One region of the Salinibacillus aidingensis genome, then DNA from elsewhere that is predicted to be linked to it. Evidence: a T-box and tRNA genes for the amino acid it is inferred to sense, from the RefSeq annotation. Region 1 holds a T-box; the other holds one or more tRNA genes.
What was found. A T-box is a leader RNA that pairs with one kind of tRNA and senses whether it is charged. The one in region 1 lies ahead of pheS (phenylalanine--tRNA ligase subunit alpha), so its partner is inferred to be a tRNA-Phe.

Region 1 (3,381 bases):
CTGCCCGATTCGGTGTAATATCTAAGTCTAAAATGGTATCGTTTAGATTAAGCAAATCAACAGCATCACTACCTGTTTCCGCATCTTCAGGAAGGACAAAAATACCATCCTCAAATTCTTTTTGAACAAATTTCTGCTCGACTCCAAGCTCCTGCAGGGAACAAATCATACCATTGGATACTTCTCCACGAAGCTTCGTCTTTTTAATTTTCATGCCGCCTGGAAGTCTCGCACCTGGCTTGGCAACGACTACTTTCTGGCCTGCCGCAACATTCGGTGCACCACAGATGATTTGTAATTCTTCTTCGCCAACATCGACCTGGCACACATTGAGTTTATCTGCATCGGGATGCTGTTCACATGATTTCACATACCCAACAACGATATTTTTTAACCCTTCCCCAAGCTTTTCAACACCATCGACTTCAATTCCGCCTTTGGTAATTTTCTCAGCCAGGTCGTCCGGAGATATATCATCAAGATCTACATATTGTTTTAACCAATTTAATGATAAAAGCATTTTCCATTTCCTCCTTTATGCTTGATGGAATTGTTTTAAGAAACGAACATCATTGGTATAGAAATGTCTGATATCCTCAATTCCATATTTCAACATGGCAATTCGCTCAGGTCCCATTCCGAATGCAAATCCGGAATACTTCTCAGGATCGAAACCAGCCATACGTAAAACATTTGGATGAACCATACCTGCTCCTAAAATTTCAATCCATCCGGAATGCTTACAGACTGAGCATCCCTCTCCATGGCACATTTTACAGGAAATGTCCATCTCTACAGATGGTTCTGTGAAAGGGAAAAAGCTAGGACGCAGACGAATTTCGCGGTTCTGGCCAAACACCTGCTTAGCAAAGGAATTTAGAACACCCTTCAAGTCACTCATTCGGACATTTTCATCCACATACAAACCTTCAATTTGTGTAAATTGGTGGGAATGGGTAGCATCATCCGTATCCCGTCGATAAACCTTACCAGGGCAAATAATCTTAACGGGTCCTCTGCCTTCATGCTTCTCCATTGTTCTGGCCTGAACAGGGGACGTATGGGTGCGCATTAACAGCTCCTCAGTAATGTAGAAGGAGTCCTGCATATCACGGGCCGGATGTCCTTTAGGCAGATTAAGCGCCTCAAAGTTATAATAATCCTGTTCAACTTCAGGGCCTTCTGCTACTTCAAAGCCCATTCCAATAAACAAATCCTCAATATCCTCAATCAGCTTTGTCAGAAGATGAGGGCCTCCTGTAGGCTGGGAATAGCCTGGCAGGGTAACATCGATGGATTCCTCTGCTAACTGCGCTTCAAGTGCCTTCTGTTCCAACTGCTCCTGTTTTGTATCTAATTCCTTGGAGATGACTTCACGAACCTCATTTGCCAGCTGACCAATCACCGGTCGCTCTTCTTTCGGCAGCTTTCCCATTCCTCGTAGTACCTCAGTGATTGGGCCCTTCTTTCCCAGATAGGAAACGCGGACTTCCTGCAGCTGTCTGGTATCGCCAGCTTCAGCAATCTTCGTTAAAGCCTCCTGTTTTAGTTCCTCAAGACGTTCTTTCATTTTCCATCCTCCTTTATTTGCTTTAAACAATGAGACGGTGAACAAAGGCGGAAGCGCCCGTTTAGCGACGTACGGACTGGACTGAGCCGTAGGAGATAAAGGAAACACGACGAACTTTGTGAGTCGATGTTGACTTATCGTACGGAGGTGAAGGAAGTCTCGCTAGTCGCTGGGCGCTGGAGCCGGACGTGGCCAGCGCATTAAAAAAAGCCCCACCCCTTTAAAAAGGGACGAGACTCTACATTCCGTGTTACCACCCTCGTTGACATACGTATTCTGTATGCCCACTTCATTTTCATAACGGATAAACCGGTACACCTTTACTTGCATCAAGCAAGGTCCTGGTGTCAGCTCCAGAGCGAAATTTCAATCATGAGGCGGCAAAAATGCTTTCAGTCTGTGGCATTTCTCCCTGTCTGCCGCTTAGTCATCATTTACTGGACTCTTTCCACGCTTTTTCTCATCTTTAGTTATGATGATATTATAGAAAATCAGCAAAAAAATTGCAAGTTAGAGTTGAATTTTGTACATCATAATTCCTGCAGCAATACTAACATTTAAAGATTCGGCTTCACCTTTAATCGGAATGTAGACGCTTTGATCCGCCTTTTCCAACAAGCTCGCCTGTACCCCATTCCCTTCATTGCCCAGTATCACTGCCACCTTTTCCGGTACGGACTGCTCTTCTATCGACACGGCATTCCGTAATGCTGTAGCCCAGATCGAAAATCCATCTTCTTTTAAAGCATCCATTTCTGAATACAAGTCCTTAAACAAAATAGGAAGATGAAAAAACGAACCCTGGGTGGAACGTATAACCTTATCATTGAACAGATCCACACAGCCTCTCCCTAAAATAATTCCATCGAATCCCAGGGCATCTGCCGTTCGAATCATCGTACCCAGATTGCCTGGATCCTGTATCGCATCCAGCAGCACAAGCTTTCGGGCGTTCTCAGGTACCTTGGATTGCTTCATTTCCACTTCTGCCATAATTCCCTGTGGGGTTTCAGTGCTTGTCAGGGTTGTAAATACTTTTTCACTTACTTCTGTAACAGGAATAGCCTCAGTCTGAAGCAAAGAACGCTCATAATCGTTTTTGATAATGATTTCCTTAACTGTCCAATCGCTGTTTATAGCCTCTTCCAGCAAATGCTCCCCTTCAATTAAAAAAGAACCGTTTTTCATGCGATCCTTTTTTCTTTTCAATTTGTTCCAGTACTTCACCTTTTTATTTTGTAAAGAATCAATCATTGAATTTTTCACCTGCATCTTCAGTACTTTTGCATACGAATCCCCTTTATCATACATACTTTACTAATAAAAGGTCAAACTAAGGTTATCAAAGCTGAAAAAAATGAGGTGACTACGAAATGGATTTAGATTTGCGAAAAGCTGTCCTTCACAACATTTCAGGTAACAGTGCTGATGATTTAGAGGCAACCATTGTTGATGCCATCCAGGGAGGAGAGGAAAAGACCCTTCCAGGCCTGGGCGTCATTTTTGAGGTATACTGGAAAAATGCCGATGAATCGGAAAAAGAGGATGTTTTGCAGGTAATTGAAGATGGGTTGAAAAATCAATAAAAGTAAATTTTATCTTAATGAAACCTCGTTTCGTAATAAGTTGTCGCTTTAATTATGATGTATGTCGTGCCATAAATATTAGTATGACCTAAAATGAGCGTTCGGGCGGCTGGTGAGTCTCCTCATGCTATCGCACTGAGGGTCTCACCTTGCTAGGCCTTCCTCCCACGACGAACAGGACGTTCTAGTGTCGGTGTTTGGGCTTATAAAAAGAAGTATGTGCAT
Region 2 (3,381 bases), 1.8 Mb from region 1:
TGGAGCTTTACTGTAGCCTGATATTGAATGTTGGTACAGCTTGTACAGGATAGGTGGGAGCCATCGAAACCGGAGCGCTAGCTTCGGTGGAGGCGCCGGTGGGATACCACCCTGGCTGTACGGACATTCTAACCCAGAACCGTGATCCGGTTCGGAGACAGTGTCAGGTGGGCAGTTTGACTGGGGCGGTCGCCTCCTAAAGAGTAACGGAGGCGCCCAAAGGTTCCCTCAGAATGGTTGGAAATCATTCGCAGAGTGTAAAGGCAGAAGGGAGCTTGACTGCGAGACCTACAAGTCGAGCAGGGACGAAAGTCGGGCTTAGTGATCCGGCGGTACCGAATGGAAGGGCCGTCGCTCAACGGATAAAAGCTACCCCGGGGATAACAGGCTTATCTCCCCCAAGAGTCCACATCGACGGGGAGGTTTGGCACCTCGATGTCGGCTCATCGCATCCTGGGGCTGTAGTCGGTCCCAAGGGTTGGGCTGTTCGCCCATTAAAGCGGTACGCGAGCTGGGTTCAGAACGTCGTGAGACAGTTCGGTCCCTATCCGTCGTGGGCGTTGGAAATTTGAGAGGAGCTGTCCTTAGTACGAGAGGACCGGGATGGACACACCGCTGGTGTACCAGTTGTTCCGCCAGGAGCACGGCTGGGTAGCTACGTGTGGAAGGGATAAGTGCTGAAAGCATCTAAGCATGAAGCCCCCCTCAAGATGAGATTTCCCATCATTTTAAATGAGTAAGATTCCTCAGAGACGATGAGGTAGATAGGTCCGAGGTGGAAGCGTGGTGACACGTGCAGCTGACGGATACTAATCAATCGAGGACTTAACTTATACGAAAAGCGCAGGCGACTGTTCAGGTCATGCGGGATAAGACGAAGACATAGAGTGGCATGGTTTTGCCCACGGAATGGCTTTGGCTTATATCCGCCTTGACCTAGGAGCCGGAGCTAGACAACATGAAAAGCGCAGGCGGATCTATAGACCAATGTCTACTCACATGATTGACTTTCTTATCTAGTTTTGAGGGTGTTTTTAAAATTACCCCTTGATTTTTTGTGAAAACAAGATATAATATTTGTTGTCACTGAAAATGATAATTTGTCTGGTGACGAGGGCGGAGAGGTCACACCTGTTCCCATTCCGAACACAGTAGTTAAGCTCTCCAGCGCCGATGGTAGTTGGGGTTCTTCCCCTGCGAGAGTAGGACGTCGCCAGGCGGTATAAAAATACCACTCTAGCTCAGTTTGAATGGTATGAAAGTAAAAGTTGATAACATTCCACCGTAGCTCAGAGGTAGAGCAATCGGCTGTTAACCGATCGGTCGCAGGTTCGAATCCTGCCGGTGGAGCCATTGGAGAGCTGTCCGAGTGGTCGAAGGAGCACGATTGGAAATCGTGTAGGCCGCTACCGCGGTCTCGAGGGTTCGAATCCCTCGCTCTCCGCCATTATACATATGTGGCCCGTTGGTCAAGTGGTTAAGACATCGCCCTTTCACGGCGGTATCACGGGTTCGAATCCCGTACGGGTCACCATTATATTGGAGGATTAGCTCAGCTGGGAGAGCACCTGCCTTACAAGCAGGGGGTCGGTGGTTCGAGCCCGCCATCCTCCACCATGAAAATTAAATTAGAAATCGCAAAGGCTAAAACAGCTTTTGTAACATCGCGGGGTGGAGCAGTCTGGTAGCTCGTCGGGCTCATAACCCGAAGGTCGCAAGTTCAAATCTTGCCCCCGCAACCAATGGTCCGGTAGTTCAGCTGGTTAGAATGCCTGCCTGTCACGCAGGAGGTCGCGGGTTCGAGTCCCGTCCGGACCGCCATTAAATACATAGGATATTTGTTTAGGAACTTATATCATAATGAAATTACATAGTGGCTCGGTAGCTCAGTCGGTAGAGCAACGGACTGAAAATCCGTGTGTCGGCGGTTCGATTCCGTCCCGAGCCACCATTTTCAAGTTATATTTTTGACTTGAAACCAGTAAGATATAGTAGTAATATTCTAGCTGGGACTCTAATTAATTTAATTGGAGGGGTAGCGAAGTCTGGCTAAACGCGGCGGACTGTAAATCCGCTCCCTTTGGGTTCACAGGTTCGAATCCTGTCCCCTCCACCATTTATTTAATAGTAACGTAGGGGTATAGTTTAATGGTAAAACGAAGGTCTCCAAAACCTTTGATGTGGGTTCGATTCCTACTACCCCTGCCATTTTCATTTTAAAGGAAAATATATGGCGGTTGTGGCGAAGTGGTTAACGCACCGGATTGTGGCTCCGGCATTCGTGGGTTCGATTCCCACCAATCGCCCTTTTGGTATACATTGGGCCATAGCCAAGCGGTAAGGCAACGGGTTTTGATCTCGTGATGCGCTGGTTCGAATCCAGCTGGCCCAGCCATTCATGCGGAAGTAGTTCAGTGGTAGAACACCACCTTGCCAAGGTGGGGGTCGCGGGTTCGAATCCCGTCTTCCGCTCCATTAAAAGTTGGCGGCATAGCCAAGTGGTAAGGCAGAGGTCTGCAAAACCTTTATCACCGGTTCGAATCCGGTTGCCGCCTCCAGAATACATGCCGGTGTGGCGGAATTGGCAGACGCGCACGACTCAAAATCGTGTTCCTTCTGGAGTGTCGGTTCGACCCCGACCACCGGTATCTTCTAGTATTTCTTAAACACGTTAAGTTATTTTATAAACCCTATAAACGTTGATATTTCAGCGTTTATAGGGTTTTCTATTTTTATCGAATACGATTGGAAACGATAGGTTTGAATTTTAAATTACACAATTTTGCACATTAGATGTTGTTTTTTACACATAATTTTTCACATTATGTATTAAGTTTAAAAAATTATTGATCTTCTAAGTAGTCTTCATTTAACCAATCCCGGGAACTTTGATTACAACAACAAAAATGCAGGTCAACATGTTTACCAAGAGAAAAACTTTAATGATCTTGAACTAGAAAATCATTTCTCCATATTTTACTTACGAATTAAGCTTATGTTCTTCCATAATCGCACCAGATTGTGAAAGAGCATTTTCTATTGTACAGTATATTTGTACTGCGCAGCAGTTGTTCTTCCTTTATAACCAACCGTTTGCTTTAATAAGAAATTAAATTGGATTAAAAAAAGATAAATGGTGCTTTAAACTCTAATTACTAAATAATCATCCTCCTCATAAATTCATTCTCGATTATTAAGCCAGGTAAAAACTGATGAAAAAAAGAAACTACCCCCATGATTCCAGCAATTTGATCTGGGGAATAGATGCTAGCTAAGTAATTTTTGTCTATCCATACTGAACACGGCATCTCCTCCCGAGAAACATTTACAGCTCGATTTAACATAGCTGATTTTAGAATTGTATATTCATCGGAACTTATA

Region 2: it has a tRNA-Phe gene. The T-box ahead of pheS (phenylalanine--tRNA ligase subunit alpha) is inferred to sense a tRNA for this amino acid. The anticodon was not compared.

Annotation. Positions count from the first base shown of each region.
Region 1 is NZ_AP043759.1:2,299,794-2,303,174, forward strand. It holds gene pheT (phenylalanine--tRNA ligase subunit beta) at 1-520, opposite strand, end outside; gene pheS (phenylalanine--tRNA ligase subunit alpha) at 536-1,570, opposite strand; T-box leader at 1,794-2,030, opposite strand; gene ACZ5OK_RS12360 (TrmH family RNA methyltransferase) at 2,081-2,824, opposite strand; gene sspI (small acid-soluble spore protein SspI) at 2,944-3,156, shown strand.
Region 2 is NZ_AP043759.1:532,128-535,508, forward strand. It holds rRNA gene ACZ5OK_RS02940 (23S ribosomal RNA) at 1-833, shown strand, start outside; rRNA gene rrf (5S ribosomal RNA) at 1,104-1,219, shown strand; tRNA gene ACZ5OK_RS02950 (tRNA-Asn) at 1,279-1,353, shown strand; tRNA gene ACZ5OK_RS02955 (tRNA-Ser) at 1,356-1,447, shown strand; tRNA gene ACZ5OK_RS02960 (tRNA-Glu) at 1,460-1,534, shown strand; tRNA gene ACZ5OK_RS02965 (tRNA-Val) at 1,542-1,617, shown strand; tRNA gene ACZ5OK_RS02970 (tRNA-Met) at 1,666-1,742, shown strand; tRNA gene ACZ5OK_RS02975 (tRNA-Asp) at 1,745-1,821, shown strand; tRNA gene ACZ5OK_RS02980 (tRNA-Phe) at 1,876-1,951, shown strand; tRNA gene ACZ5OK_RS02985 (tRNA-Tyr) at 2,030-2,116, shown strand; tRNA gene ACZ5OK_RS02990 (tRNA-Trp) at 2,135-2,208, shown strand; tRNA gene ACZ5OK_RS02995 (tRNA-His) at 2,234-2,306, shown strand; tRNA gene ACZ5OK_RS03000 (tRNA-Gln) at 2,321-2,395, shown strand; tRNA gene ACZ5OK_RS03005 (tRNA-Gly) at 2,401-2,475, shown strand; tRNA gene ACZ5OK_RS03010 (tRNA-Cys) at 2,485-2,558, shown strand; tRNA gene ACZ5OK_RS03015 (tRNA-Leu) at 2,567-2,648, shown strand; gene ACZ5OK_RS03020 (halocarboxylic acid dehydrogenase DehI family protein) at 3,156-3,381, opposite strand, start outside.